Regions from separate parts of the Bradyrhizobium sp. 27S5 genome, predicted to be linked through region 1. Evidence: predicted binding sites of a transcription regulator. Region 1 holds the regulator's gene; each other region holds the start of a gene.
What was found. Region 1 encodes HrcA, which represses chaperone genes, less so after heat shock. Its sites were predicted from a motif close to GTTAGCACTCNCNNNNNGNGAGTGCTAAC; they were not measured.
Positions count from the first base shown of each region.

Region 2: groES (co-chaperone GroES) is a predicted target of HrcA. The motif match lies at 3,539-3,567, and genes of this name have one in related genera.
Region 3: WDM24_RS34365 (co-chaperone GroES) is a predicted target of HrcA. The motif match lies at 2,977-3,005, and genes of this name have one in related genera.

Region 1 is NZ_CP147714.1:9,030,458-9,040,823, reverse strand. Features, by position in the region: gene WDM24_RS42445 (penicillin-binding protein activator) at 1-363, shown strand, start outside; gene hemW (radical SAM family heme chaperone HemW) at 556-1,713, opposite strand; gene rdgB (RdgB/HAM1 family non-canonical purine NTP pyrophosphatase) at 1,700-2,335, opposite strand; gene rph (ribonuclease PH) at 2,347-3,060, opposite strand; gene hrcA (heat-inducible transcriptional repressor HrcA) at 3,230-4,318, shown strand; gene grpE (nucleotide exchange factor GrpE) at 4,481-5,086, shown strand; gene pncA (bifunctional nicotinamidase/pyrazinamidase) at 5,096-5,806, opposite strand; gene WDM24_RS42410 (hypothetical protein) at 5,904-6,839, opposite strand; gene dnaK (molecular chaperone DnaK) at 7,452-9,353, shown strand; gene dnaJ (molecular chaperone DnaJ) at 9,500-10,366, shown strand, end outside.
Region 2 is NZ_CP147714.1:5,639,369-5,649,734, reverse strand. Features, by position in the region: gene WDM24_RS26650 (adenylate/guanylate cyclase domain-containing protein) at 1-1,400, shown strand, start outside; gene groL (chaperonin GroEL) at 1,482-3,122, opposite strand; gene groES (co-chaperone GroES) at 3,181-3,495, opposite strand; gene WDM24_RS26635 (usg protein) at 3,877-4,167, shown strand; gene WDM24_RS26630 (cupin domain-containing protein) at 4,280-4,855, shown strand; gene WDM24_RS26625 (NupC/NupG family nucleoside CNT transporter) at 5,101-6,357, opposite strand; gene WDM24_RS26620 (peptidoglycan-binding domain-containing protein) at 6,692-7,531, shown strand; gene WDM24_RS26615 (MFS transporter) at 7,850-9,073, shown strand; gene WDM24_RS26610 (SDR family oxidoreductase) at 9,396-10,157, opposite strand; gene WDM24_RS26605 (proteasome-type protease) at 10,170-10,366, opposite strand, start outside.
Region 3 is NZ_CP147714.1:7,278,122-7,288,487, reverse strand. Features, by position in the region: gene WDM24_RS34380 (MarR family winged helix-turn-helix transcriptional regulator) at 1-78, opposite strand, end outside; gene WDM24_RS34375 (antibiotic biosynthesis monooxygenase family protein) at 175-543, shown strand; gene groL (chaperonin GroEL) at 776-2,422, opposite strand; gene WDM24_RS34365 (co-chaperone GroES) at 2,586-2,882, opposite strand; gene WDM24_RS34360 (hypothetical protein) at 3,201-3,719, shown strand; gene WDM24_RS34355 (hypothetical protein) at 4,308-4,823, opposite strand; gene WDM24_RS34350 (hypothetical protein) at 5,314-5,577, opposite strand; gene WDM24_RS34345 (hypothetical protein) at 6,699-7,550, opposite strand; gene WDM24_RS34340 (hypothetical protein) at 7,883-8,362, opposite strand; gene WDM24_RS34335 (protein phosphatase CheZ) at 8,818-9,594, opposite strand; gene WDM24_RS34330 (L,D-transpeptidase) at 9,902-10,366, shown strand, end outside.

The DNA.
Region 1 (10,366 bases):
GGGCTGTGGGACAATCCGCGGGTGTTCGCGAGCCCCGTGCTGCAGGGCGGCCTCTACGCCGCGCCAGACCCGTCCGGCTTCCGCAGCTTCGCCGGCCGCTACCGCGCCAAATATGGCGGCGAGCCGGTGCGGACCGCGACGCTGGCCTATGATGCCGTCGCGCTGATGGCGGCGCTGGCGCGCACCCAAGGCGCACAGCGCTTCGCGCCGGAGACGCTGACCAATCCATCCGGCTTTGCCGGCATCGACGGCCTGTTCCGCTTCCGCTCCGACGGCACCAATGAACGCGGCCTTGCGGTCATGAAGGTGGCGTCCGGCGGCGGCACACCGGTTGCGGGGTCGCCGAAGAGTTTTGGGGCTTAATTTTCGTCAGGCGGGCAAGCTGCCTTGTCGAGCGCCGGAACCCGCCAGCTACTTTGCATGGGGTTGTTTTCGATATTTTGGCAGCGTGCACGCAGAGCGTTTTCGAGCGAAGTGGATGCCGGTTCGCGTGAAGAAAACGCGTCAAAACAAGAATCTAGAGCCCCGTTCCGATTCATCGGAACGGGATAGGCTCTAGGCGGCGAGATCCGCGACGACGGCGTCGAGCACCGGGAATCCTGACTTCGTCACGCGCAGCCGTCCGTCGGCGTCGACGGCGATCGCGCCTTCCTCGCGCAGCATTGTGATCCGCTGCGGGTCGAGCTGGCGGCCGGACAGTGCCGCATAGCGCTTGGGGTCGATGCCCTCGGCAAGCCGCAGCCCCATCAGCAAAAATTCGTCGGCACGCTCCTCGCTGTTGAGGCTGTCATCGGTGACGACGCCGTGGCCGCGTTCCTCGACATTCAACAGCCAGGCCTCGGGGCGCCGCTCGGTCGCGGTCGCGTGCCTGACGCCATCGATGTCGAGCCGGCCATGCGCACCGGGGCCGATGCCGGCATATTCCTCACCGCGCCAGTAGACGAGGTTGTGCTTGCACTCCGCCCCAGTGCGGGCGTGATTGGAGATCTCGTAGGCCGGCAATCCCTCGCGGGCGCAGACCTCCTGCGTCACGTCGTAGAGCGCGCGCGCGGTCGCTTCATCCGGCGTCTGCAATTTGCCGGCGGCATGCAGCCCGAAGAACGGCGTGCCTTCCTCGATCGTGAGCTGATAGAGCGACAGATGCTCGGCGGCTTCCGAGATCGCCTGCTTCAACTCGCTCGCCCACATCTGCGGCGTCTGGTCGGGCCGCGCATAGATCAGATCGAACGAGTAACGGTCGAACGCGCTTCGCGCGATCGCAACCGCGTCGAGCGCTTCGCGCGCGGTGTGCAGGCGGCCCAATGCCTTCAGCGATGCGTCATCAAGTGCCTGCACGCCGAGCGAGACGCGATTGACGCCGGCCGCGCGATAGCCGCGAAAGCGCGTCGCCTCGACGCTGGTCGGGTTGGCTTCGAGCGTGACCTCGACGTCGCGCGCCACCGACCAGTGCTTACCGATGGCGTCGAGCACGGCGCCGACGGTCTGCGGCTGCATCAGTGACGGCGTGCCGCCGCCGAGGAAGATCGAGGTGACCTCGCGCCCCGGCACCCGCGCGGCCGTGGTCTCGATCTCGCGGGCGAAGGCGCGCACGAAGCGCTCCTCGTCGACGGGCGCATGCCGCACGTGGCTGTTGAAATCGCAATACGGGCATTTCGACAGGCAGAACGGCCAGTGCACGTAGACGCCAAAGGCTTTCCGTTCAGCGTGGCTCAAGGCAAATCTCCGCGAGCTTCACGAAGGCGCGGGCGCGATGCGACAGGCCAAGCCCGAGCGGCGGCAGGCCGTGCTTCTCGATGCTGGTCATCTCGCCGAAGGTCCGCGTATGGCCGTCGGGCAGGAAGGCCGGATCATAGCCGAAGCCGGCGGTGCCGCGTGGCGGCCAAACCAGGGTTCCGTCGGCGCGGGCCTCGACCTCCTCGAGGTGATCATCGGGCCACGCCACGCACAGGGCGGAGACGAAATGCGCACTTCGCCGGTCCGGCGCGGTGGCGCCGCGCTCCTGCAGCAAACGTTCGATCCGCGTCATCGCCGCCATGAAATCCTTACCTTCGCCGGCCCAGCGCGCCGAATAGATCCCGGGTGCGCCGTCGAGCGCGTCGACCACGAGGCCGGAATCGTCCGCGAAAGCCGGCAGTCCGGTCGCTTTCGCCGCGGCGATCGCCTTGATCGCCGCATTGGCGCGAAAACTGTCACCGGTCTCCTCGGGCTCGGCGAGGCCGAGCTCGCCGGCCGACACCGCCTCCACGCCATGCGGCGCCAGCAGTTCCCGCATCTCGGCGAGCTTGCCGGGATTATGGGTGGCGATGACGAGCCTTCCGGTGATTCGGCGATGCATGACCAATCTGACTACGCCACCGCGATCTTTTGCAAGTCGACCAGACGCGCGACACCTTTGCGCGCCAGCGCCATCAGCGCCAGAAACTCGTCCTGCGAGAACGGCGTCTTCTCGGCGGTGCCCTGCACCTCGATGATGCGGCCGTCGCCGGTCATGACGAAATTGGCGTCGGTGTCGGCCTCGGAGTCCTCGGCATAGTCGAGGTCGAGAACCGGCGTGCCCTGGTAGATGCCGCAGGAGATCGCCGCCACATTGTCGCGCAACACGTTGGTCTTCAGCATGTTGCGGGCCTTCATCCAGTTGATGCAGTCGGCCAGCGCCACCCAGGCACCGGTGATCGAGGCGGTGCGGGTGCCGCCATCGGCCTGGATGACGTCGCAATCGACCGTGATCTGGCGCTCGCCGAGCGCCTCCAGATCGACGGCCGCGCGCAGCGAACGGCCGATCAGCCGCTGGATCTCGACCGTGCGGCCGCCCTGCTTGCCGGCGGAGGCCTCACGGCGGGTGCGTTCCAGGGTGGCGCGCGGCAGCATGCCGTATTCGGCGGTCACCCAGCCGCGGCCCTGGCCCTTCAGCCAGGGCGGCAGCCGCTCTTCCAGCGTGGCGGTCACCAGCACATGGGTGTCGCCGAACTTCACCATGCAGGAACCCTCGGCATATTTGACGACGCCGCGTTCCAGCGACACGGGACGCAGTTCATCGGGCGCACGGCGGCTTGGCCGCATGAAATCCTCCAAAAATCCGAGATATATGGCTGGGCGTGCTTGTAGGAGGGGGAACGGGCAGCGGCAAGGGTTTTCGGCCCTGGGTTGGCCAGGTACCGGGGGCTGAATGCATGCTTGTCACCGGCCTCTCGGAGCGACAGATTAGGCAGCAATTGTGAGGGACTGGAGTGTGACTCATCACGATCCGATTGGCCTGATCGCACCGCATGCGGGGCTCGCCCAGCTCAACGAGCGTTCGCGCGACATTTTTCGTCAAATCGTCGAAAGCTACCTTGCGACCGGCGAGCCGGTCGGCTCGCGCAACATCTCGCGCCTGATCGCATTACCGTTGTCGCCGGCCTCGGTCCGCAATGTGATGTCGGACCTCGAGCAGCTCGGGCTGATCTATGCGCCGCACACCTCGGCGGGCCGGCTGCCGACCGAACTTGGCTTGCGTTTCTTCGTCGACGCCCTGATGCAGGTCGGCGACCTCACCGAGGCCGAGCGTCAATCGATCCAGACCCAGCTGGCCGCCGTCGGCCGTGCGCAATCCGTCGAGGCGGCGCTTGGCGAGGCGCTGACGCAGCTGTCGGGGCTGACCCGTGCCGCCGCGGTGGTGCTGACGCAAAAGTCGAATGCGCGGCTGAAGCACATCGAATTCGTGCGGCTGGAGCCGGAGAAGGCGCTGGTCGTGCTGGTCGGCGAAGACGGCCAGGTCGAAAACCGGGTGCTGGCGCTGCCGCCGGGCGTTCCATCGTCGGCGCTGACCGAAGCGACCAATTTCCTCAATGCGCGGATCCGTGGCCGGACGCTGGCCGAAGCGCGGCTCGAGCTCGAGACGGCATTGACGCAAAACCGCGCCGAGCTCGATCAGCTCACGCAAAAGGTCGTCGCGGCCGGCATCGCGAGCTGGTCCGGCGGCGCGAACGAGGACCGCCAGCTGATCGTGCGCGGCCACGCCAATCTGCTCGAGGATCTGCATGCGCTCGACGACCTCGAGCGCATCAAGTCGCTGTTCGACGATCTCGAGACCAAGCGCGGCGTGATCGATCTGCTCGGCCGCGCCGAACGCGGCGAGGGCGTGCGGATTTTCATCGGTTCGGAGAACAAGCTGTTCTCGCTGTCGGGTTCCTCCACCATCATCGCGCCATACGGCGACGCCCAGGGCCGGATCGTCGGCGTGCTCGGCGTGATCGGACCGACGCGGCTGAACTATGCGCGGGTAATCCCGACGGTGGATTATGCCGCGCGCATCGTCAGCAAGATGCTGGGCGGCTGATCGGAGCGAAATTCGGTTTCATTTGACGGGTTTCTTGACGCGAAGTGGAGGTGCGCTGGCCCTAACCGGTATGTTGCGCTTGATTTTCGCCGCTCAAAGCACGATATCCCGGGCAGCAATCCCCAAGATTTGAACCGACGCGAGTTTTCGAGAAGGCAAGCCATGACCGATCCGAACCGGGCCAATGACAACACCGAGAATTCGGCGCCGACGGGTGAACCCGTGGTCTCGAAGCCCTACATCATGCCTGACGATCCCGAGGTGGGATCGGCTGAGGCGCTGACCAAGGAACTCGCCGAGGCGCGCGACCGGACGCTGCGCACGCTGGCCGAGATGGAGAACCTCCGTCAGCGCACCCGCCGCGAGGTTGCCGACGCCAAGACCTATGGCATCACCGGCTTTGCCCGCGACGTGCTCGACATCGCCGACAATCTGCAGCGCGCGCTCGACGCCGTGCCGGCCGAGACCAAGGAAGCCGCCGATCCCGGCCTGAAGGCGCTGCTCGAAGGCGTCGAGCTGACCGAGCGCTCGCTGCTCAACACGCTGGAAAAGAACGGCGTCAAGAAGTTCGATCCGATCGGCGAGAAGTTCGATCCGAACTTCCAGCAGGCGATGTTCGAAGTGCCGGACACGTCGGTGCCGTCGGGCACCGTGGTGCAGGTCGTGCAGGCCGGCTACATGATCGGCGAGCGCATCCTGCGTCCGGCACTGGTCGGTGTCTCCAAGGGCGGCGCCAAGGCCGCCCCAGGCGCCGACATCACCGCCTGATCCAATGTCTCACGCGATATCCGACGACTGGATCCGCTTGACGCCGGCCTTGTCCATATCGGCCCAGGCCTTGGCCAACGATCCCTGGGTGTCGATGCCGCGGCAGGCATCCTCCACCACATAGGTTTCGAAGTCGGCCTTGCGCGCATCGAGCGCGGTCCAGGCCACGCAGAAATCGGTGGCGAGCCCGGTGACGAATACGCGATTGATCTTGCGCGCCGTCAGATAGGCGCCGAGCCCGGTGGTGGTCTTGCCGTCGGCCTCGGTGAAGGCGGAGTAGCTGTCGACGTCCTTGTGAAATCCCTTGCGGATGATCAGCCCGGCCTGCGGGATCGCGAGTTCCTTCGACAGCGCGGCGCCGTCGGTGCCCTGCACGCAGTGATCGGGCCACAGCACCTGCTTGCCATAAGCGAGGTCGATGGTCTCGAACGGCTTCTTGCCGGCATGGACCGAGGCAAAGGAGACGTGACCGGGCGTGTGCCAGTCCTGCGTCATCACCACATTGGCAAAGCTCTTGGCGATCTTGTTGATCACCGGCACCACCTGCTCGCCGTCCTTCACCGCGAGGCTGCCGCCGGGCAGGAAGCAGTTCTGCACGTCGATCACGAGCAGCGCGGAGCCGTCGTCGGGCTTGATCGCGGCGGCCCAGAGATTCCTGGGAACCAGCGTCGCGAGCGCGATCGTGCCAAGGCCTGCAACAATCCGTCGTCGATCGAACATCGCGCCCTCCTCGCTTTGTGTGATTATCGCGCGAGGAGGCTAGTTCCGTTCGTGGAGCTGCGAAAGCCCGATTTTTCGGAGGGCTTTACGAAAGGGATCAGCCGCGCGGCTGGATGCCGTCGCGCACCGCGCGGAAGCGCGGGAAGGCCTTCTCCCAATCGGTGCGCGGCGAGCTGCCGATGATGCGCATCGAGGTTTGCGCGCCGAACCGCAGCCACTGCACGATGGTCACCGGGGTGTTGTCCTTGCCGCTGACGGCGTCGATCCGGGTCTCGAAGCCGGGCTGGCCGTCGATCCGGATCGGCTCGGACATGGTGATCCGCCCGTCGCGCACGCCGGGGATCGTAGTCGCGATCTGCTGGGCGAAGCGGCCGCGATCATCGGGTGTGGCCGGGGCCGAGCCGATGATGCCAAGCAGCAAGAAGGGCTTGGTCTCGAGGGCCTTCTCGTCGCCGTCGGCCATCAGCAATGCTGCGCCCGGCGCCAGCATGCGGATATTCTTGAAACCGCTGAGCTCGGTGACCTTGAACGGCATCATGCCGAGCTGCTCGTCGACCGGCACCTCGTTGCGGATCTGGGCGGTGGCGAACATCTGCCGCACGGCGTCGTCGGTGTAGATCTTGCTCGCATTCTCCGGCACTTGCACAGCGACATAGCCGGAGAAGGTCGGCCCCGGCAGGATCATGGAATAGCGCCGCACATTGCTGGCGCCGTCGCGCCCACTCTCCACGGTGTAGTAGGCGAGGCCGGCCGGCGTCTCGAGGCTCTCGGGCTTGATATTCCCGGTGCCGGCGGGATTGGCCTTGAACGCGCTCACGACCTCCGCGTAGGCGTCCGCGGGCAGGTCGGCGATCAGGACCTTCACGCCCTGGTCCTCAGTCTCGAAGCCGATGAACGACTTGGCCCGGTTGAGGCCCACCAGCGGCTTCATCCCGACATGCGCGCCCGGCGGAAACACCACGTCGGCGGCGAAGCCACGACAGGTGGCAGCAATCAGCAAGGCAACCGCAACGAGAACTCGAAAAGGCGTCATGGGGGATCTACCGGTTTTGCTTGGTGGCCGCGCAACGGGCCCGGTGCAGGGCTGGGCGGCCTCTTTCAGTCGGACCGCTTTTAGCGGTTTTGATGACCCTGCAACAGGCCGCCAAATCTCAGCTCCGGGCCCGCGAGCCCGATTCCATGGGCTTTTCGCCCTGATTGGCTGGCACTTTTGAGCTTCCCGACGTGTCCACGAGCCCACCGCCTGCGGCCGCCCAGCGGCCAAACAGCGCGCCTCGGCCCGTGCGCCGCTCTCGCATACGACGTTTGTGAGCGTTCACTCAACAGCGGTGACGCCGCGCGGCGGACGTTGGCGCCCTAAATCATTGCCGATTTGTTAACTTGGCTTGGGCCTGTCTCGGGGCGTGGCTTGGGCTCGTTATGGACTTGCTTCCGGCCTGAACTGGCGCCGTAGTCGGGCTGACACAATCTTTCAAACGTCAGTCTTTTCAGGCCTCAACGTTGCGTCCAGTCCTTGCGGGCAGGACCCTCTCTCCTATATCAGGCTCACCGTCGCAATATCGCGAGTATGTGAACGTCTGGGGGTTCGGTACGGAGCGCCGTCAGGGCCCAACCAACCTGCCGCAACAAAGAGGATATCAAAACCATGGGTAAGGTCATTGGGATCGACCTCGGCACCACGAATTCGTGCGTCGCCGTAATGGATGGCAAAAACGCCAAGGTGATCGAGAACGCGGAAGGCATGCGGACGACGCCGTCGATCGTTGCTTTCACTGACGATGGCGAGCGCCTCGTCGGCCAGCCGGCGAAGCGCCAGGCGGTGACCAATCCCGAGCGTACGTTCTTTGCGGTGAAGCGCCTCATCGGCCGCCGCTATGACGACCCGATGGTCGAGAAGGACAAGAAGCTCGTTCCCTACAAGATCGTCAAGGCATCGAACGGCGACGCCTGGGTCGAAGCCGATGGCAAGACCTATTCGCCCTCGCAGGTCTCGGCCTTCATCCTGCAGAAGATGAAGGAGACCGCTGAGGCGCATCTCGGCCAGAAGGTCGAGCAGGCCGTCATCACGGTTCCCGCTTATTTCAACGACGCACAGCGTCAGGCCACCAAGGATGCCGGCAAGATCGCCGGCCTTGAAGTGCTGCGCATCATCAACGAGCCGACCGCTGCCGCGCTCGCTTACGGTCTCGACAAGTCGAAGACCGGCACGATCGCCGTGTACGATCTCGGTGGCGGCACCTTCGACGTCTCGATCCTCGAGATCGGCGACGGTGTGTTCGAGGTGAAGTCGACCAACGGCGACACCTTCCTCGGCGGTGAAGATTTCGACATGCGCCTTGTTGGTTATCTGGCCGACGAGTTCCAGAAGGAGCAGGGCATCAACCTGCGCAACGACAAGCTCGCTTTGCAGCGCCTGAAGGAGGCCGCTGAAAAGGCCAAGATCGAGCTGTCGTCGACCACGCAGACCGAAATCAATCTGCCGTTCATCACGGCTGACCAGACCGGTCCGAAGCATCTGACGATGAAGCTGACCCGCGCCAAGTTCGAGGCGCTGGTGGCCGACCTCGTCGAGAAGACCATCGAGCCGTGCCGCAAGGCGCTGAAGGATGCCGGCCTGACCGCCGGCGAGATCGGCGAAGTGGTGCTGGTCGGCGGCATGACCCGCATGCCGAAGATTCAGGAAGTCGTGAAGCAGTTCTTCGGCAAGGAGCCACACAAGGGCGTCAACCCCGACGAAGTCGTCGCGATCGGCGCTGCGATCCAGGCCGGCGTGCTGCAGGGCGACGTCAAGGACGTGCTGCTGCTCGACGTGACCCCGCTGTCGCTGGGCATCGAGACGCTGGGCGGCGTGTTCACCCGCATCATCGACCGCAACACCACGATCCCGACCAAGAAGAGCCAGGTGTTCTCGACGGCCGAAGACAATCAGGGCGCCGTCACCATCCGCGTCTTCCAGGGCGAGCGTGAAATGGCGGCCGACAACAAGATGCTTGGCCAGTTCGACCTGATGGGCATTCCGCCGGCTCCGCGCGGTATGCCGCAGATCGAGGTGACCTTCGACATCGACGCCAACGGCATCGTCAACGTCTCGGCCAAGGACAAGGCGACCGGCAAGGAGCAGCAGATCCGGATCCAGGCATCCGGCGGTCTGTCCGAAGCCGACATCGACAAGATGGTCAAGGACGCGGAGGCCAATGCGGCCGAGGACAAGAAGCGCCGCGAGGCAGTCGACGCCAAGAACCATGCCGACGGCCTGGTTCATTCGACCGAAAAGGCTTTGGCCGAGCACGGCTCGAAGATCCCGGACACCGACCGCCGCGCGATCGAAGACGCCGTCAGCGACCTCAAGGAAGCGCTGAAGGGCGACGACGCCGAGGCGATCAAGGCCAAGACCAACACGCTGGCGCAGGCTTCGATGAAGCTCGGCGAGGCCATGTACAAGCAGCAGGCCGAGGCCGATGCGGCCAAGGACGCTGCCAAGGATGACGTTGTCGACGCGGAGTTCACCGAGGTCGACGACGACAAGAACAACAAGAAATCTGCTTAAGCGGGTTTGAGATGATGGCCCTCACACCAAAGAGCACGCGACGCGTCTCGGAGGAGTGGGGGTCATTTTTCTTTAAGGCGATCGCTGCATCTTCCAGACAGGCGCAATCCTTGGCGATAGCGATGAACTCCGGACGGAATTGAAGGATGTCGACCAAGCGCTGCTATTACGAGACCCTCGAGGTCGAGCGGAACGCGGACGAGACCAAGCTGAAAACGGCTTTCCGCAAGCTCGCGATGAAGTGGCATCCGGACAAGAATCCGGGCGACTCCAGCAGCGAGGTCCGGTTCAAGGAAATCAACGAAGCCTATGAGGTGTTGAAGGACGGCGACAAGCGCGCCGCCTATGACCGCTTCGGCCATGCCGCCTTCGAGCAGGGCATGGGCGGCGGCGGTCCCGGCTTCGGCGCCGGCTTCGCCTCGTCCTTCTCCGACATTTTCGAGGACCTGTTCGGCATGGCCGGGCAGCGCCGCGGCGGCGGCGGCCGCGAGCGTGGCGCCGACCTGCGCTACAACATGGAGATCACGCTCGAGGACGCTTTCCAGGGCAAGACCGCGCAGATCGAGATCCCGGTCTCGGTCACCTGCGAATCCTGCTCGGGCACCGGCGCCAAGGCCGGCACCAAGCCGAAGACCTGCTCGCATTGTGGTGGCGCCGGCCGCATCCGGCAGGCCCAGGGCTTCTTCACGCTGGAGCGGACCTGCCCCGGCTGCCAGGGCCGCGGTCAGATGATCGAGGACGCCTGCACCTCCTGCGCCGGTTCCGGCCGGGTGACGCGCGACCGCGCGCTGTCGGTCAACATTCCCCCGGGAGTCGAGGATGGCACCCGCATTCGTCTCGCCGGCGAAGGCGAGGCCGGTGTCCGCGGTGGCCCGCCCGGCGACCTCTACATCTTCCTGTCGCTGACCACGCACCAGTTCTTCCAGCGCGATGGCGCCGACCTGCACTGCCGCGTGCCGATCTCGATGGTGACTGCAGCACTCGGCGGCGAGTTCGAGGTGCCGACCATCGAC
Region 2 (10,366 bases), 3.4 Mb from region 1:
ACGTGCTGCGCGACAAGTTTGCCGAGATCGCCGAGATCGAGCCGGAAGTCGTTGCGTACCATTTCACCGAAGCAGGGCTCGGCGACACCGCGCTGGCGTGGTGGCGCAAGGCGGGTCAGCAGGCGCTGAAGCGCTCGGCCTATTGCGAGGCGATCGCACATCTCGGCAAGGCGGTCGCAATCGCCGATGAACTGCCCGACGAGCCGGGTCGGATGATCGGCCGGCTCCATCTGCAAATCGCGTATGGCCGCGCGCTGCGAGGCAGTCTTGGGCACAGCGCCCCCGAGACGGTGGCCGCCTGGACGCGCGCCCGGCAGTTCGCCTCTGGTATCGATGATCCAATCGAACTGGCGCCGATCCAGTCGGGCCTTTTCAATGCCTGCTTGACCCACGGCGAGCTCGCGCCGATGCGGGAGTTGGAGGAGGCGATCATGGGCGCGGCGGAACGGCATCCGGAATCGCCGGTGGCGACGATTGTCGCGTGCTGGAGCAGCGGGGTGACCTCCTGGTTCGCGGGCGATTACCTCAACGCCCGCATCCATCTCGAGCAGGCGTTTGCGGCCTATACGACCGAGCCGGATCCGGCAACCTTCAAGGCGTCGACGCTCGACCTGCCGTTCGTCATCATGAGATTTCTGGCCTTGGTGCTTTGGCCGCTTGGCGAGATCGATCGAGCCCGGCAGCTCGCGGGCGCAGCGGTGAGCGTCGCCGGGGAGCAGCGCGCGCTCGCCCGTGCCAATGCGCTGGTTCACAAGGCGGTTTTCGACGGGCTGTGCGGCAGCAGGTTGCGGCAGACCGAGACGATCCTTGCCCTGGGTCTGGCGCAAAACCACACGATGCCGCTGTATGTTGCCGCCGGCACCTATCTCAATGGTCTGGCGAAGTGGCGCGCTGGCGACCGGGCGGCAGGTCTCGCGGAGATGCAGCGTGGCTGGACGTTGCTTCACGAGAACGACTGCTACCTCTGTGAGCCGTTCTGGGGATTGCAGATTGCCGTGGCGAGTGCAAAGGCCGGGCATGTCGAGGCGGGGCTCGACATCATCAATGAGCTGATCGACGCGACGGAGCAGTCCGGGCAGCACTGGCTGGATGCCGAGCTATACCGCGTGCGGGGTGAGCTGCTGTCGCGTCGCGACACCCCTGACATTTCCGGCGCCGAGGATGCGTTCCACCGCGCCCTCGAGATTGCCCGAGGGCAACAGACCAAGACCTTCGAGCTGCGCAGCGCGCTGGGACTTGCACGTCTATGCGCCGGCAATGGCCGGGTGGATGCGGTGCCGGAGGTGCTTGCCCCGGCGCGCGCCCGCTTCGATGCGGGGCAGGATCTCGCCGAGATCAAGGAGGCCGACGAACTGCTCAGTCAGATGGATTGGCTGGTCCGTCGTCCTCGTGCATCCTGACGGACGTCGGTGGAGATAAAACAAAACCCCGGCATCGCTGCCGGGGTTTCGCATGTCTTGCAGTGCCCTGAGAGGCTGGACTTAGAAGTCCATGCCGCCCATGCCGCCGCCCGGAGGCATCGCGGGGCCGCCGGCGTTCTTCTTCGGCAGCTCGGCAACCATCGCTTCCGTGGTGATCAGCAGCGCGGCAACCGAGGCAGCGTTCTGGATCGCGGTGCGGACGACCTTGGTCGGGTCGATGATGCCCTTCTTGACGAGGTCGGCATAGTCGCCGGTCTGGGAGTCGAAGCCGTAATTGTAGGCCTTGTTCTCCAGGATCTTGCCGACGATGACCGAACCGTCTTCACCGGCGTTGATCGCGATCTGGCGAGCCGGAGCCGACAGCGCCTTGCGCACGATCTCGACGCCGGTCTTCTGGTCGTCGTTCTTGGTGCGCAGGCCCTTGAGCTGCTCGGAAGCACGGAGCAGGGCGACGCCGCCGCCCGGGACGATGCCTTCCTCGACAGCCGCGCGGGTCGCATGCATCGCGTCATCAACGCGATCCTTGCGCTCCTTCACCTCGACCTCGGTCGCGCCGCCGACGCGGATCACCGCGACGCCGCCTGCGAGCTTGGCGAGACGCTCCTGCAGCTTCTCACGGTCGTAGTCCGAGGTGGTCTCCTCGATCTGCGCCTTGATCTGGGCAACGCGGGCGTCGATGTCAGCCTTCTTGCCGGCGCCGTTGACGATCGTGGTGTTCTCCTTGTCGATCATCACCTTCTTGGCGCGACCGAGCATGGCGAGCGTGACGTTCTCGAGCTTGATGCCGAGGTCTTCCGAGATGGCCTGGCCGCCGGTCAGGATCGCGATGTCCTGCAGCATGGCCTTACGGCGATCGCCGAAGCCCGGAGCCTTGACGGCCGCGACCTTCAGGCCGCCGCGCAGGCGGTTGACGACGAGGGTGGCGAGGGCTTCGCCTTCGACGTCTTCAGCGACGATGATCAGCGGCTTGCCGGTCTGCACCACGGCCTCGAGCAGCGGCAGCAGCTCGTTCAGCGAGGAGAGCTTCTTCTCGTTGATGAGGATGTAGGCGTCGTCCATCTCAACGCGCATCTTGTCGGCGTTGGTGACGAAGTAGGGCGAGATGTAGCCGCGATCGAACTGCATGCCCTCGACGACGTCGAGCTCGGTCTCGAGCGACTTGGCTTCCTCGACCGTGATCACGCCCTCGTTGCCGACCTTCTTCATGGCGTCGGAGAGGAACTTGCCGATCTCGGCATCGCCGTTGGCCGAGATGGTGCCGACCTGAGCGATCTCCTCGTTGGAGGTGACCTTCTTGGAGTTCTTGACGAGGTCAGCGACAACGGCTTCCACAGCCAGGTCGATGCCGCGCTTCAGGTCCATCGGGTTCATGCCGGCGGCAACCGACTTGGCGCCTTCACGAACGATCGCAGCCGCGAGCACGGTTGCGGTGGTGGTGCCGTCGCCGGCCGCGTCAGCGGACTTGGAGGCGACTTCGCGCACCATCTGGGCGCCCATGTTCTCGAACTTGTCCTCGAGCTCGATCTCCTTGGCGACGGTGACGCCGTCCTTGGTGATGCGGGGAGCGCCGAACGACTTCTCGAGCACGACGTTGCGGCCCTTGGGGCCGAGCGTCACCTTGACGGCGTTGGCGAGGATGTCGACGCCGCGAAGCATCTTGTCACGCGCATCAACGCCGAATTTGACTTCTTTAGCTGCCATCTGAATTTTTCCTTGGAATGGTTTTACCCTGGAGGAATCTTGGGGAGAGAGGAGGCGCTTAGGCCGCCTTCTTCTTGGAAGCGGGGACGTCGAGGACGCCCATGATGTCGCTTTCCTTCATGATCAGCAGGTCTTCACCGTCGATCTTGACCTCGGTGCCGGACCACTTGCCGAACAGGACGCGGTCGCCGACCTTGATGTCGATCGGGATCAGCTTGCCAGCCTCGTCGCGGCCACCCGGGCCAACGGCGATGATTTCGCCCTGGGAGGGCTTTTCCTTGGCACTGTCCGGAATGATGATGCCGCCAGCAGTCTTCTCTTCGGCGTCGATACGCTTGACCACGACGCGGTCGTGAAGCGGACGGAATTTCATGCAGTCCTCCTAAACTTTTGTGGATGCTGTAGATTTTTGGAGTGTTAGCAGTCCAGCCCGGCGAGTGCCAAGCCAGCTTCGCAGGAGATAGGCCAAGCCTGGGCGGCGGGCAAGTGCCTCTAGCAGAAAAATTGGCACTCGCGAATGACGGCTGCCACGATCATTTCGGCATCCTTAATGCCGGCCCGCGGGGTCGCCGAGGCTATTAGCAGATGCGGTAAGCTGCTGCCAACGCAAGAAATTTCAACAACCTATTAAACATTTGGGCTTGAGATTGGTTAGTCGCGTGCGTCACATTTCTCTCATGTGAGCGCATCCATTGCCGGTGGTCCGGTTGGGATCCGGCCGCCAGGTGAATGCGCTCCGTCACAGGAGGTTGGCATGGTCTCGCGAGTTGGTGGGGTTGCTTCCGACGATTTCCGGAAGCAGTTGCTGGGGTACGGGCTGACGACGGCGCAAATCCTCTATCGGATGCCGGATCATCGCTCGTTGCTGCAAACCTATGTCTGGCAGAACTACGACCTGTTTCCGAGATTTCCGGTGCTGCAGGATTTCCTCGCCTTCTGGCAGGCGAAGCTCGAGGGCCCGCTGTTCTCGGTGACGGTGGCGCATTCCAAGCTGGTCAAGCCGGCCGAATTGCGCGCCGTCGACGGCGTGTTCCGGCTGCATTGACATAGGCCTTGGACTTGGAGCTTGCGGGCAGGGCGCAGCTTGCGCCTTTGCCCACCAGCGCCGCGCGACTTGTGTTAGCCTCTCACCGTCAGAAAAAGACGGGAGGCGAACAATGGCCAAGAAGACGGCATCACGATCCGCAGCCAAGACCGCGGTAAAGAAGAAATGGACGGGGCTCGGAGCCGGCACCAAGTCGTCCGCACGCAAGACCATCAAGTCCAAGGGCCGCGTCCCGGCGGCGAAGAAGAGCGCGCCCAAGACCGCGACAAAGACTGCAACAAAGGCGGCGAGCAAGGCACGGCCGAAGCAGCGCGTCGTCATCAGCCATCACCGCGAAGAGGACTTCAAGGCCGATGGGCTGCGCACCTACGCCAAGTACCGCGACCTCGGCATCGCCGCCGCCTCGCATGGCCTCGCCCAGGCGCACGTCATCCGGCTGCAGGGGCCGTGCAATCCCGACGAGGTGTCGAAGCTGCACTTCCACGACGTCGACTTCCAGATGGTCTATGTGCTCAAGGGCTGGGTGAAAACCTACATGGAAGGCGAGGGCGAGACGCTGATGCAGCAGGGCAGCGCCTGGACCCAGCCGCCGCGCATCCGGCACATGATCCTGGATTACTCAGACGACGTCGAACTGCTGGAGGTGATCCTGCCGGCCGAATTCAAGACGGTGGAGTTGAAGGCGTAGGCCTCGCGCTGTCATGGCCGGGCTTGACCCGGCCATCCATCCTGCTTCGCAAGAGTCTTTCACGAGCGATGGATGCCCGGGTCATAGGCGAGCGGAAGCGACGCCGTCCTTCGGACGGCTGTGCCCGGGCATGACGATTTTGTAAGTGGCGGCCATCGGTCTTGTAGCCCGGATGGAGCGAAGCGAAATCCGGGATTCGCGCAAACGATCAGCATGGCCCCGGATTGCGCTTCGCTTCATCCGGGCTACGGCTGTGTCATCATCCCGACAATCGCCCCCATCAGGCACGTCGTCAGCGTGCCCGAGACGATCGACTTCAGCCCGAGCGCGTTGATCTCGTCGCGCCGCTCGGGTGCCATGATGCCGAGGCCGCCGATCATGATGCCGAGGCTCGCGAAGTTGGCGAAACCGCACATCGCGTAGAGCATGATCAGCCGCGAGCGCGGATCGAGCGCGTCGGGACCGAGCTTCGACAGGTCGACATAGGCGATCAGCTCGTTCAGCACGGTCTTGGTGCCCATCAGGCTTCCTGCCGTGATCGCCTGCGGCCACGGCAGGCCCATCAGCCAGCACACGGGCGCCATGACGTAACCGAGCAAGCGTTGCAGCGAGATCTTCGCGCCGCCGACCTCCGGCAGCAGGCCGATGATCGCGTTCGCGAGATAGACCAGCGCGACCAGCACCAGCAGCATCGCGATGATGTTCATCAGGAGCTCGAGGCCGGCGGCGGTGCCCTTCACGATGGCGTCCATTGTCGATGACACCTGGACATCGGGCTCATCGAGCGATCCGCCGGTGTGCCTGTCAGACGTTTCCGGCACCATGATCAGGCTGACTAAAATTGCGGCCGGCGCGCCCAGCACCGAGGCAATGACGAAATGCGCGGCCGCGTCAGGGATCAGCGGTGCGAGCAGCGTCGCATACAGCACCAGCACGGTGCCGGCGATCCCGGCCATGCCGCCGGTCATCACCAGAAACAATTCGCTGCGGCTGAGTTGCGCCAGATAGGGGCGGATGAAGAGCGGCGCTTCCACCATGCCGAGGAAGATATTGGCGGCGGTCGAGAGCCCGACCGCGCCGCCGACGCCGAGCGTACGCTCCAGCAGCCAGGCCATGCCGCGCACCACCGGCGGCAGCACGCGCCAATAGAACAACAGCGTCGTCAGCACGCTCATGACGAGCACGATCGGCAGCGCCTGGAAGGCGAGGATGAAATCCGAACCCGGCGTCTTGGGATCGAACGGCGCCGGACCGCCGCCGACATAACCGAACACGAAGGCGGTGCCGGCGCGCGTCGCCGCCGCGATGGTGCCGACGGCATCGTTGATCGCGCCGAAGGCTTGCGTCACCAGCGGCACCTTGATCAGCACCAGTGCGGTTGCGACCGTGACGATGAGCCCGATCGCTGCCTGCCGCAGCGACACGACGCTCCGATTCTCGCTCAACGCCCAGGCGATCACGAGCAACGCCACCACGCCGAACGCCGATTGCAACTGCAGCATGATGCCCCCAGGAACCCGCGCGGGATTATGGCAGGGGCCTCGCGCAGCGCAATGCTGTTGCGCGCTTGGCAGGCTGGTGAAGAAGTCTTTGCTCGACGTGCGATGAGTGCGATGTCGTCGCCGTTGAGGAGGCAGATCTCCCGTTCGAGTGAGCCGTCATCCTTTAGTTCGGCCCAACCGTCACCTTCGGCTGGCTCCATTTCGTCGTTTCCCTGCCAGCCGAACTCGATGGCGGCGCTGTGCGCAACCATACCGCAAGGACAGGAAGCCAGACGTGTGTTACAGGCGACGATCGGCGACCTTGCATCCGCTCGCGACGCCGGAGGACAGCATCATGCCGCTCTCATCCGAACTGTTCACAAAGGAAGGTCCGGGCAAAAAGCGTCTAGCCGACTGCGCCGTCAATCATCAGTTTAATATCTTCAAGGACAAGACGCCGAATTTTCCCGGCACGGAGGACGCGGTCGGGCGAATCCAGACCGCGCTGCGGTCGCTGGGTTTCACCATCTCCGATGCGGCCGGCGTTTACGGAGAGTCGACGGCGAAGGCGGTGTTCGCTTTCAAGAGCGCTCATCGTCCCAAGCCGATCCTCGGCCCTGGCCAGACAGTTCCGGACCGTGTCGTCGGCATCCAGACCATCGCTGCACTCGACAAGGCAATGGCCGGAAAAGGCCCGAATCCCGGTCCGACGCCTCCCGGTCCGACGCCTCCCCCTCCGACGCCTCCGCCTCCGACGCCTCCCCGTCCGACGCCTCCGCCGCCCGCGCCCAAACCGACGGACCGCGTCTGGAAGTTCAGCCTCAAACTACAGACGAATGCGGATAGCATATTTAGCTTCAGGCTGGAGCTGACCGATCCCGACGGCAACAGCGAAAACTTTCTCACTTCTAAACCTGTGAAGTTTGCGAATACCCTGGGTACGCCAGTCAACTGCATCCAGGTCGGAACCATGAAGTTCTCGAACGGGGTTTCCCTCGACGATATTCTCGGCTGCCTCGTCGGTGTGGCGCTCAAGCCTGGCGACCGCGCTGAGGTTCTCACCGGCACACTGGCCGTCTCCGACGCGGACAAAAACATCAATTCCTTGGCGCCCGTCAACGGCGCCGCTCAGGGACAGCCGAACGAAGGCGGCATCCTTTTCGTGGCTTCCGTGCTACAGCGGTTGGCGTTTTAGCGGTCCGCGACGCGTCGGCCCACCTATCCCCGCGCCTGCGCCGCGCCCTCGGCTGTGAGCGGAGCGTCGCTGCGAGCGATCTGGCTTTTGCCTTTGCCTTCTTCGCACTGCGCCTGATGACGGATCAGACCCGCTGCGTTAGCTCGCCGGCCTTGCGCTCGGCGCTCTAAGCGCGTTTTCAAGCGAAGTGGACACCGGTTCGCATGAAGAAAACGCGTCAAAGCAAGAATCTAGAGCCCGTTCCGATCTTATCGGAACGGAATAGCTCTTACCTCGTCTCCATTGACAAGTTGCAGGGGCTCAGCCACGCAATCATCCATGCTCACCGCCACGCCGGCCGGCGCCCGCGATCTGCTCGGCCACAGACCGTTCCTGTTCTTTTTGTCGTCGCGCAGCCTGTCGCGATTCTCGAGCCAGATCGGCGCGGTCGCGATCGGCTGGCAAATCTATGAGCTGACTGGCAGCGCGTTCGACCTCGGCATGGTCGGACTGGTGCAGTTCCTGCCGACGGCACTGCTGGTGTTCGTCGCCGGCCACGCCGCCGACCGCTTCGAGCGCAAGCGCGTGGTGCAGGCCTGCCAGATCGCGGAAGCGCTGACCGCACTGTTTCTCGCCGGAAGCACGTTCGCCGGCACCATCTCCGAGATCCAGATCTTCGCTGCGACCTTCGTGCTCGGCATTGCCGGCGCGTTCGAGAGCCCGGCGACCGCCGCGCTGTTGCCGCTGATCGCGCCGCAGGGCTCGCTGCAGCGGGCGACCGCGATCTCGAGCGGCGCGGCCCAGGTCGCGACCATCACCGGACCCGCGCTCGGCGGCTTCGCCTATGCGCTGATGCCGAGTGCGCCCTATGCGGTGATGATGGTGTTCTGGCTGTTCGGCGCGCTGCTCACCGGCGGCATCGGCCGGCTGCAGCAGGCGGCGCCGAAGAACGGGCAGGTGTCGGATGATCTGTTTGCCGGCGTCACCTTCGTGCGCAGCAATCCGGCGATCCTCGGCACCATCTCGCTCGACCTGTTCGCGGTGCTGTTCGGCGGCGTCACTGCGCTGCTGCCGATCTATGCGCGCGACATCCTGCAGACCGGCCCGCTCGGCCTCGGCATCCTGCGCGCCGCACCGGCGGTCGGTGCGCTATTGATGACGATTGTGCTGGCGCGGCACACCATCAACCGCCGCGTCGGCATGCGCATGTTCCAGGCGGTGATCGTGTTCGGCGTGGCGACGGTGGTGTTCGCGCTGTCGCACTGGATGTGGCTGTCGGCGCTGTCGCTCGCGGTGCTCGGCGCCGCCGATACGATCAGCGTCGTGATCCGCTTCTCGCTGGTGCAGCTTGCGACCCCGGACGAGATGCGCGGCCGCGTCGGCGCCGTCAATTTCCTGTTCATCAATGCGTCGAACCAGCTCGGCCAGTTCGAGAGCGGCGTCACCGCGGCACTGCTCGGCGCCGTGCCGTCAGCCGTGCTCGGCGGCGTCGCCACCGTTGCGGTCGCGCTGCTCTGGATGAAGCTGTTTCCGACGCTGCGGGATGTGGAGAAGCTGGAGTAGGGGGCTCTCTTGCCTCGCCCCGCTTGCGGGAGAGGTTGAATCGCATGCAGCGAAGCGAAATGCGATTCGAGTGAGGCGGACTCTCCGCGAGCCGTCCCTCACCGTCTTTGTGGAAGACCCCTGCACGATTTCGGAATAATGGAAGAGTGCCGCTGATTTGCCCGACGTGTCAAGTTGCCGTGTCGAAGGCCGGCAGCCGACGGCTACTTTGCATGGGGTTGTTTTCGATATTTTGGCAGCGCGCCCCCCGCGACGGCATGGCCGGGACAAGTCCGGCCATGACGACGTGATAGTCCTGCCGCAAACGGGGACAAGGAGAAGATCAGCCCCGGCCCACGAACGGCATTTTGGTCGCCATCACCGTCATGAACAGCACGTTTGCGTCGAGCGGCAGGCCGGCCATGTAGGCCACGGCGTCGCCGACCGCCTTGGCGTCCATGCGCGGCTCGTGCTTGGTGGTGCCGTCCGGCTGCAGGACGCCGGGGCCGTTGACCATGCGGTCGGTCATCGGGGTCGCGGCATTGCCGATATCGACCTGGCCGACCGCGATGTCATACATCCGGCCGTCGAGGTTGGAGGCCTTGGTGAGGCCGGTGATGGCGTGCTTGGTCGAGGTGTAGGCCGCCGAGAACGGCCGCGGCGCATGCGCAGAGATCGAGCCGTTGTTGATGATGCGGCCGCCGCGCGGCTTCTGGTCCTTCATGATGCGGAAGGCGTGCTGGGTGCACAGGAACGGCGCGGTGAGGTTGGTGTTGACCACCGCCTGCCACTGCTCGAGCGGCAGGTCCTCGAAATTCACCGGCGGCGCGCCCATGCCGGCATTGTTGAAGAGAACGTCGAGCCGGCCATAGGTCGCCTTCACCTTGTCGAACAGCGCGGCGATCGCGGCCGGGTTGGCCATGTCGGCCGACACGCACAGGCTCTTGCCGGCAGGGCCGAGCTTGCTGGTCTCTTCCAGCATCTCGATGCGGCGCCCGACGAGCACCACGGTATAGCCTGCGTTCATCAAGGCGAGCGATGCCGCGCGTCCAACGCCGGTGCCGGCGCCGGTGACGAGTGCGATCTTGCTGGTTGCCTCAGTCATCCGAGTTTCCTCTTATTTGGTTTTTGCTTCGGTTTCGTTCTTGTAGGGTGGGCGTGGAATGTTTTGGTGCGCCGCGCGCAGCGCCGCCGACCAGCGCGAGCGCAGGTCGTGGAAATAGGGCTCGCCGGCCTCGATGCGGTGGTTGAGGTCAGCCTCGCAGGCGTCGGTGCGCACCACCAGCACGTCGATCGGCAGGCCGACGCCGAGGT
Region 3 (10,366 bases), 1.8 Mb from region 1:
CAGGCTGTTGAGCCTGAACAGGTCGAGAATCAGGTTGCTCAGGGCCTCGCCGGCCGGGGTGCGCTTGGTCTGTGGCATTTGTCACCATAAGAGTATATTGACATCATGATGTCAATATTGATATGTATCCATCGTAACGACATGACATCATAGCACCATATCACGGAGCCAACCATGCCGCAGATGCGCCCCCTCGACCCCGCATTCCCGATCGACCGCCAGCTCGCGGTCGATGCCACCGCCGTCGTGCTCGTCAACCTCTTCACGCTCGATGCTGCCGACGAGGACACCTTCCTCAAGGCCTGGCAGGACGACGCCGCCATCATGAAGCGGCAGCCCGGCTTCATCTCGACCCAGCTGCACCGCGCGCTCGGCGACAGCCCGGCCTATCTGAATTACGCGGTCTGGGAATCGACCGCGGCTTTTCGGGCCGCCTTCGCCAATCCCGAGTTCAGGGCCAAGCTCTCGGCCTATCCGGCGTCGGCGGTGGCGTCGCCGCATCTGTTCCGGAAGGTGGCGGTGCCGGGCGTCTGCGTCGCGTAGGCGCACGGTGAGGTTGGCTCGATGCTGGGCTCCCTCTCCCGCTTGCGGGGGAGGGTGGGGTGGGGGTCTTACCGCGAGTCATATTGCGGTGAGAGCCCCACCCGGATCGCATCTTGCGATGCGATCCGACCTCCCCCGCAAGCGGGAGAGGTGAGGGAGGCTGCTGCCTCAGACAAAAAAGAAGGCCGCCCGGAGGCGGCCTTCGATCTCGATATTGATGCGCTGACCGGGCTCAGAAGCCGCCCATGCCACCCATTCCACCCATGCCGCCGCCGCCCGGCATCGCCGGCGCAGCGTCCTTTGGGAGTTCGGCGACCATGGCTTCGGTGGTCACCAGCAGGCCGGCCACCGAGGAGGCGTCCTGCAGCGCGGTGCGCACCACCTTGGCGGGGTCGATGATGCCCTTGTCGACCATGTCGACATAGTCCTCGGTCTGGGCGTCGAAGCCGAAGGTCTCCGACTTGTTCTCGAGGATCTTGCCGACCACGATCGAGCCCTCGACGCCGGCGTTCTCCGAGATCTGGCGGACCGGAGCTTCCAGCGCCTTGAGCACGATGTTGATGCCGGCCTGGACGTCGGCATTGGCGTTGGTGAGACGGCCGACCGCCTTCTTGGCGCGCAGCAGCGCGACGCCGCCGCCGGGCACGATGCCTTCCTGCACCGCGGCGCGGGTCGCGTTCAGCGCGTCCTCGACACGGTCCTTCTTCTCCTTGACCTCGATCTCGGTCGCACCACCGACCTTGATCACCGCAACGCCGCCGGCGAGCTTGGCAAGGCGCTCCTGCAGCTTCTCTCGGTCGTAGTCCGAGGTGGTCTCCTCGATCTGCGCCTTGATCTGGCCGACGCGGGCGTCGATGTCCTTCTTCTTGCCGGCGCCCTTGACGATCGTGGTGTTCTCCTTGTCGATCACGATCTTGCCGGCGCGGCCGAGCATGTTCACCGTGACGTTTTCGAGCTTCATGCCGAGGTCATCGGAGATCAACTGACCGCCGGTCAGGATCGCGATGTCCTCCAGCATCGCCTTGCGGCGATCGCCGAAGCCCGGCGCCTTGACGGCGGCGACCTTGAGCCCGCCGCGCAGGCGGTTGACCACCAGCGTCGCCAGCGCCTCGCCCTCGACGTCCTCGGCGAGGATCAGGAGCGGACGGCCCGACTGCACCACGGCTTCCAGCACCGGCAGCATCGACTGCAGGCCGGTCAGCTTCTTCTCGTGCAGCAGGATGTAGGCATCCTCGAGCTCGGCGGTCATCTTCTCGGCGTTGGTGATGAAGTAGGGCGAGAGATAGCCGCGATCGAACTTCATGCCCTCGACGATGTCGACCTCGGTATCGAGCGACTTGTTCTCCTCGACGGTGATCACGCCCTCATTGCCGACCTTCTGCATCGCCTGCGCGATCATCTTGCCGATCGCGGCGTCGCCATTGGCCGAGATGGTGCCGACCTGGGCGACTTCTGAGGAGGAGGCGACCGGCTTGGCACGCTTCTCGATGTCCTTGATCACGGCGGCGACCGCGGTGTCGATGCCGCGCTTCAGATCCATCGGGTTCATGCCGGCGGCGACCGACTTGGCGCCCTCGCGGACGATGGCCTGCGCCAGCACGGTTGCGGTGGTGGTGCCGTCACCGGCGGTGTCGTTGGTCTTGGAAGCGACCTCGCGCAGCATCTGCGCGCCCATGTTCTCGAACTTGTCGTCGAGCTCGATATCCTTGGCGACGGTGACGCCGTCCTTGGTGATGCGGGGCGCGCCGAAGCTTTTCTCGATGACGACGTTGCGGCCCTTCGGGCCGAGCGTCACCTTCACGGCGTTGGCGAGCACGTCGACGCCGCGCAGCATGCGCTCGCGGGCGTCTCCGGCGAATTTTACGTCCTTGGCAGCCATTGTTTTCAACTCCTGGAAAGCCGTCATCCCTTGCATAACGGCTTTGCCGTTATTGCTCGAGGAGCGGGCCTTGGCCTGCGTCTCGAAGGATGAGTTTGTGGATGTTCACCCTTCGAGACGGCAGCTTCGCTGCTTCCTCTGGGTGACGGAAAAAGAGGTGCGCTTACGCCAGCACGCCCATGATGTCGGACTCCTTCATGATCAGGAGCTCCTGGTTGTCGAGCTTGACCTCGGTGCCCGACCATTTGCCGAACAGCACGCGGTCGCCGACCTTGAGGTCGATCGGGATCAGCTTGCCGGCCTCGTCGCGGCCACCCGGGCCGACGGCGACGATCTCGCCCTGGGACGGCTTTTCCTTGGCCGAGTCCGGAATGATGATGCCACCCTTGGACTTCTCCTCGGCATCGATACGCTTGACCACGACGCGGTCATGCAGTGGGCGGAAGGTGGATTTAGCCATGACGTTCCCTCTTGGAGGCTCGGTTTCAGGTCCGGTTCATCGAGACCGGCGTTGAATGCCGGCCCGGTCGGCGCCAGGCAGGACGCCCGGCGCATTTAGCAATCGTGGTGCGAGAGTGCTAATTGCGGGCCGGGAAATATGGCTTGGCGGGTTTTCTGTCAAGCAAAGTGGTTAAGGCCTTGGTGAGGCCAATATAGGATGGTGGACCGGAAACCAAATCGTAGCGATGACGTAATTTTGTCAGACGTCGTTGCTCCGCCTTAAGTTTTACGCTTGGCTGCAGGACGGGTGCGGCCGGGACATAGTCGGGGGATGCATATGATCAGGTCACTCAACGCGCGATTGGTCGCACGATTCGCGGCTGTCTCGGCGCTGACGGCACTCTTGGGGGCGTGCAGCAGCTTCAGCCTGCCGTCGTTGTCGTCGAACCCCGAGCCGGCGCCCTCCGAACCCGGGGGGGCCCCGGAGATGCCTGCGTCGATCCGCCCCGATGAGATCGTCGGCCGCTGGGGTCTCGCCTCGTTCCAGAATCCCGCCGACCGCGCCCGCACCGAGGCCGCGGCGCGCGGCCAGTGCAAGCAGCCTTACGTGATCGGCGCGGGCCAGAACGGCGGCGTCATCATGCACCTGGCCGACCAGGCCACCCCGCAGGAATTGCGGCTGAAGGGTTCCCCCGGCGGCAAGAACTATATCGGCCCGCCAGGACCTGTGCCCGGCGAGCAGGACCGCGAGATCATCTCGTTCGACGGCCGGGTCTTGATCACCCGCTTCGTCGACAAGGACGCCGCCACCCGCTACGGCAACATGGTCTACGTCCGCTGCGCGCCGCGGGCGTGAGGGGCAAAGAAGGTTCAGCCTGAGCCAGAGCCGCGATGACGGTGCGCCTCTCCCCTTGTGGGAGAGGTCGGATCGCATCGAAGGCATGGATTCCTTCGTCGCTTCCGCTCCTCGCAATGACGGGGAAAGGCCATCGCCTAAACTAATCTCAGTTGAACATCGCGTCGATGTCGTCCTGCGAGCGTGGCCGGGCCGCTAGACGAAGCACGAGCCGCTGCGCGCGGGGTTTACATTTGATCTGGATTTTACGATACGCCGGACGAAACGGCTCTCGTTAAGTACGGACCCGATCTCTCGTGCCGGAAGCAAGCGCATCCGCGAATATTGCTTTGCGTCGCGAGCCCCCAATCAGCACTTGCCTATGGGATCACGCCCTTAGACAAATGGCCCCGACGATATCCACGTCGGGGCCATTCGAGATCATCGGCCACGGGTACATCCGCCGGACCATCCGATCATAAGCGTCGCTGATCACGGTACTTGGTCAGGGCTGGATGTGGCAATCGCTCCATCGAGGTAATCACATTCCGTGCGAAAGCGGCTCGCGGCCAGCTCGCGCTTGCGCCAACCAGAACGCGGCCGGATGTATCAGTTTGTCTTTGCAATCCGATACGTGCCCTTCTTGTGGCCAATGACCTGACCAATGCCTTCGAAATTGCTCTTAAGAGGCTCGATGGAAATGATGAGTTCGGCTTGGAGCCCTTCGAATTTGCCGGTCCCGCCGGTTATGTTGCACTTGTTGGGTTGCCCCGGCAGGAAATCGCATTGTTCGAATGTTTGATCGCCGTCCTTGTCGACGTAAGTACAGAACCCGCGGACTTCGACGGTCTTCGCCGATGTATCTCTGAGCCGACTAAACTGGCAACGTCCACCCATGTTATTGAGCACCGGGTTTCCCGCGTCGTTCATTGCTGCCATCGCTTGGTTCAGCAGGTCAAACTCTCTACCGCCGCCGATCGGCATCGGCTTTGGTGGCGGGATTGGTGTCGCAGTAAATGTCACCGAGACGGGCCCTTCCGGTGGCATGCTCTGAGCCTGGGCATTGCCAGCCGTGAGAACAGCAGCAATTGAGGACAACGCGACAAGTACGTGAGTAATTGACATTGTTCCCTCCCATAATGGCGTTTGAGAACTAATTGCGTCGAGCGATAACTCAATTGGCAAACGAACCGCTTGCAGTAAATTGCAGGCGCTCCTGTTCGTGGAGCACGCAGCGGAACGTACAACCCTGCATTGCTCCATACAAGTTGACGAATTCGACCAATTGACGCAGATGGGTCAGCGTCGTTGACGAAGAGCCTCACTCAACCGCACTGGGATGATGCGTGATGTTTCGCGGACTGAGGCGCCAGCAGTATCACACGCAATGCTGCATTTTGAGATAAGCAATGGCCCGACGATGTTGCACGTCGAGGCCATTCGGAATCAGGTCGGGCACTTCCGCCGCGCCTTCAGGTTTCTTTGAAGTCGCTGATTACCGCATCCAGCGCCGGCCCGAAGGCCGGCGTTTTCGTCTGTCTATGACGAACTTCAGGGGGCACGGACGAACCTGGCTTGCCGTCTACCGCCCAAAGTCGTGACCCGCAAACAGCTGCTACCGCCGCACTCCGACGCGATTGACGCCGCCATTCAAATTGCCGCCGGCGTTATGACGAACCGCAGCACGCGCCACCGGACGAGGCCTGAGCACCACGCCTGCTCTCGCCACGCAACCCACCGGATACCCGACGTACTGGCAATAAATGACGGCCTTAGCCGGTGCCGGACTGAGAGTAACACCTGCAAACCCCAGCACGAGGCTGGCCGCAATTCCCGCAACTGTCACTGACCTGGTCGAAAGAATGTTCGTCCGACGCATGGTATCCTCCTCATCGCACGCGAACCGAAAGGTGATGGAGCCACCGCAGATGTGGCCCAATCTATCGTCGGTGGCAAAGGATGAGTGATGTTGACATGGATCAACGCCGGGCGCGCGCCCTGGGCCATTTCCGGACTCTTGCACCGCAAGAAGTCCCCCAAAATGATGCGCCAATCTAGTCGTCCGCCCGGAGTGGCGCCTGCTACTTGCAGCCGCGGCAAATCGTAAGCTTGCCCTTTAGCTTGTCATCTTCCCCGGGATCGACCGATTGCTGCCCAGAGACACGATCTGCTTCTTGATTGATGGGCTGCTTTGCCCGGCGCGGCCTGACGGGTCGCGTCGTCCGGCTTGACGTGTCATCATCGTCGGCGATACCGACGCTAAAGCCATCGTAATCGGTGGCCGGCTTGGCCGACGGCCGCGACCTGTCGATCACTTGCGCTGGCGAAACGCTGTCGGGCTCTGGCGGCGTGTGCTCGACAGTGGCAGATCGTGGGGCGGTCGTGTGTCGCGGCACATCTTTAGCGGCTCGGGGCGGCACCGGACCCTTGGCTCCCTTGGCGGTCGCCGTCGGCGGCGGAACGTCATCCGTCGCCCGTGACGAACCAACATTGCCCTTTGCTGATGGCGTGGGACTTACGGCAGCCGCCACCGGCGGCGACACGCTGGGTGCCGCCATCGGCGGCCAAACGCTGTTGGTCGCGGCCGGAGATGCCGACCCCTCATTCAACTGAGACGGCGGCGCAAGCGAAAGCGGCGGGGACAGCGACGTCTGACATCTCGCGCTGTCGTGTGACCAAACTCCCGCCGCCAATAAACCAAGTGCAAACAGCGTAGCGTTTTTCATTGCCGTCCTGCAAATCACTCAGACAAAAGAATTGATCGCGTGACTCTTGTAGCCACGCTTCGGCGAAAATTTCCACATCTGACATGGCGATCAAAATTGACGGAAGTGGGGAGTCAGGGCGGTTGCATGCGCGCTTCGGTCCGCTTGGGGCCTTAGGCCACCCTCGTTATTGGCCCCCATGTCTGCCTGGGCCCAAACCGGAAGTGACACCGCGCCGCATTCTAAATCGAGGCGTTGTTGCGGGACAAGACGTCGATGATCACTGCATCGACGGTCACCATTCGTCGTAGAGCCACTCCCTTGGGATTCGAGGCCGCAATCTTGCGTACGGCGGTTGAGACGTCCGCTCGGGCTTGCGTACGGCCGGAGTCGGCTGTGTCGGAGGCGGTAACGCCCTCTGCTCGGAAGCCTTCGCGAGCGCCCGTTTCATTTCTTCCTGGCTCGCCTTGAGTTCCTCAATGGCTTTGGAGTTCTCGCGGGCCATTTGTTGCTGGTCCGCCTTGAGCTGTTCGATATTTCGCTCCATATTTGCGAGGTCGCGCGCGATCGTTTGCAGCAACTGCGTCTGATCGGGAAGGGCTGTGTTGGCTGTCGGCGCGGCGTCCTGCGGCGGTGCGGTTTGAACCATGGGCGTCGCTTGGGGCGGAGCGGCGTCCGCCGCGGCGACCTGAACGGTGGGTGGAGCGGGCCGCGCCGTGAGCGGCGGATCATCAGGCGGCAATGATGGAGTTGAGACAAGCTGCGGCGCCCAACGGGCAGCAATCAGCTTGGCTTCCCCACCATAAGACGACTGCAAAGCCAGGGCAGCGATAACGATACATGCTGCCAGCGACAAGCCGGCGAGGGCTCGGAACACCGGCCTTCCAGGCGGCGATTGCGAGCCAAGTGCGGAAGAGGCAGGGCTAGGCCCGGAAGAAGCAGGGTTAGTTCCGGCCGCAGGCGGGTTAGGTTGCGCCGAAGGTGGGGACGCGGCATCGCGTTCCATTCTTGCAAGCTGTTCACTCAAACGCGTGAGCTCTTCATCGGCGCGCGCGATTTGCTTGCGAGCTTCCGCGAGTCTTTCGTCGGCGGGCGCGGTCAGGCTATCGTTCGATTGAACTGGGTTCGGAGTGGGGGTGGAGTTCACTGACGTTTCCCTTTCCGTCCAATGTCACCCAAGCGTGCCGACCCGGCTATCCGTTAGGGTCGATCAGCCCCCCTCAGCACTCCTGTCAGTTTTGTCCAAAGAATGGCCGGATGAAAGCGCGCTTGAGGTCTCGTGACAATAGAGCGGGATACCGGCCTGGGCTAGCCGGAGGTCAGGTGCGCTCGGGGTCACAAGCCGCCGATGACGATCGATCCCGGCGAGTTCTGCCTCGTAGTTGGAAGCCGACACTTATGAGTACACGTCCTGGTCCGTCATGAAGATCAAGAGGGCGGCTCAAGGAGCCGCCCTCTTGCGGTGCCGTTGCGCCGGCTTCACTGGCAGACGTACATGTTGCCGTCAGGCATTTTCGTCATCGTACCGGGTTCGCAGGCGATACCATTGGCGGCCTTGTAGTCTGCCCATCCGGCGTAACCGTAATACGGACTGACCCGTTGATAGGCTCGTGCCGGATAGTAGGGCTGGCCAAAGCGGGGATCCGTCTGGGCGGCATATGCATCGGTCCAATTGTTTGTGCCCCAGCCGGAATAGGCCGCCGTGGTAGCGGCCGCCGTGGCGACCGCCGCCGTAGCAGCGACCCCCGCGCCAACCCCGTATCCATACGCAGCGCGCCGGGTTTGGCGACGCGCAACACCTGCGACGCTCATGGGCGTCAGCGGTCGGCCCACACGCGCCTGGGCGCTTTCGACTGACGCCGAAACGCCGCCCTGCTCAGACCAGGTGATGGAGAACAGTGTCGCACAAGCGAAAGTCGAGAGCGCAATTGCAGTATTTCTGACCATTCTTTGCGTCATGTTCAATCTCCAGCGTTGAGTACTCCAGTGGCTCCCCCCAATCAGTTATCCGATAACGGGGCGTACGGCATCGCTCGAGAGAAGCCAGCTTGCCCTCGTCGGATGCGCGCGGCGAGTGGCCGCGAACCTGTGACTGTGTGCTTGTGGAAGTACAAAACCCCGCTCGGGGGCGACCGGATTCACTCCGGAAGTCCCATGCAACCGGCACCAAATGTTGGCTTCCGGCATGCGCATGACAATTTCCCTCAGACACAGTATGCGTCCGCGACAGCAAACCTGCCAGTCAATTTCCAAGAGTCGCAATTTCCAAGTGTCGCAGTTGGCACAAACTGCATGAGGTCGAGACAGAGGTTCTGACTGATGCGTCACTTGACGCACACACACGGAGAGCCGCAGCACTCAAACAAAAAACGCCGGCCCGAGGGCCGGCGCTTTTTGTCTTGATTCGACAAATCTCAGTCGAACATCGCGTCGATGTCGTCCTGCGAGGCGTGGCCGGCGTCGCCGTCGAGCTTCGGGCCGTTGAGCAGGCGGGCGTCGCCCTCGCGGGTGTCGACAACAGGCGGGACGTGCGTCTTGATGGCGTCGACGCCGCCCCAGATGTTCATCATCTCGTTGATGTGCTGCTCGATGAACTTCATCGTCTGCATCACCTTGTTGATGCGCTGGCCGGTGAGGTCCTGGAAGTTGCAGGCCTCGAAGATCGAGACCACGCGCTCCTGGATATCCTCGCTGAGCCGCCTCTGCTGGTCGGGGGTGACGTTGTTGGCCAGTGCCGACGCGGCCTGGTCGATCGCCTCGACAGCCTCGAGGATCTGCTGGGTGGCCTGTTCGGTGCCGCCGACCACGGCGCCGAGCTCGCCATTGACCTTGGCCATCTCCTCGCCGTTGAAGCTCTTGCCGTGCAGCACGGCGATTTCGCGCTTGGTGCGGCTGATCGCGTCGTGGATCAGGTCGAGCTCGACCTTGAGCTTCTCGCACTGTTCGACCTGGGCGCGATAGGTCTCGAGCATCTTATGCGTCTCGGCGACCTCGCGGGCCACGATGGAATCGACGCTGTCGGCGGTGCGCTGCGCCGGTGCTGCGGCCATCTGGGCGCGGATCGAGCGAAGCTCGGCCATGATCTCGCGATGCATCGGACCGAGGTCGTCGCCGCCGGCGGCCTCCGGCTCCGCCATCACCACTTCGCCCATCGCCTGCTCGACACGAAAACGCTTGCGCTTCACTGACATGATTTCATTCCCGCCCCTTCACTAAGGTCCGTTCTAGCGAGAGGTGATTTAACGTCAGGTTCACGCGGAACAATTTGCGCGCACGGCGCGCGGCGGCCGCGCTACCGGCGATTAACCATGTTGCGGCGGCGTTCACGCAAAATAAACGCTACCCGGCAAAACCGCGCGCTATTGCCGGGATGGTGAATCGAAACCGCCGATCCGTTTACCAAACCGATGCGGTTTTCATTGCTTATTGACCACGTGCAACGGCGCTCGTCGCGCCCTCGCGCATCACCTCACGACGAAACCAGTACAGAGTACGTCGATGTTCAGGAAAACCACGCTTGCGCTGCTTGCCGGCGCCTCTTCTCTTATTGCCGTCCCCCATCACGCCATGGCGATCGACGCGGTGTCGCCCGCCGAGCCCACCGTGATCTACGCCAACCAGGGCGCGCCGCAGCCGCCGATGCGCACCGCCTATGTGCAGCCGCAGCGCTCCAGCATGGGCGGCGGCTTCATCGAATTTCTGTTCGGCGATGCTCCGTCGTCGCAGGGATATTCGCCGCAGTATCAGCAGCAGCCCGGCTATTACGGCAACCGCCAGGGCCTGCCGCCGATGGATCCGCAGCAGCAGATGATCCGCCAGCAGGAAGAGGCCGCGGGCGATCCGGCGCAGCGTCCGTTCGATCCGCGATATGAAAAACAGCTGGTCGACTATCACGGCAAGGAAGGCGTCGGCACCATCGTGGTCGATACGCCGAACAAGTTCCTCTATCTGGTGCAGGGCGAT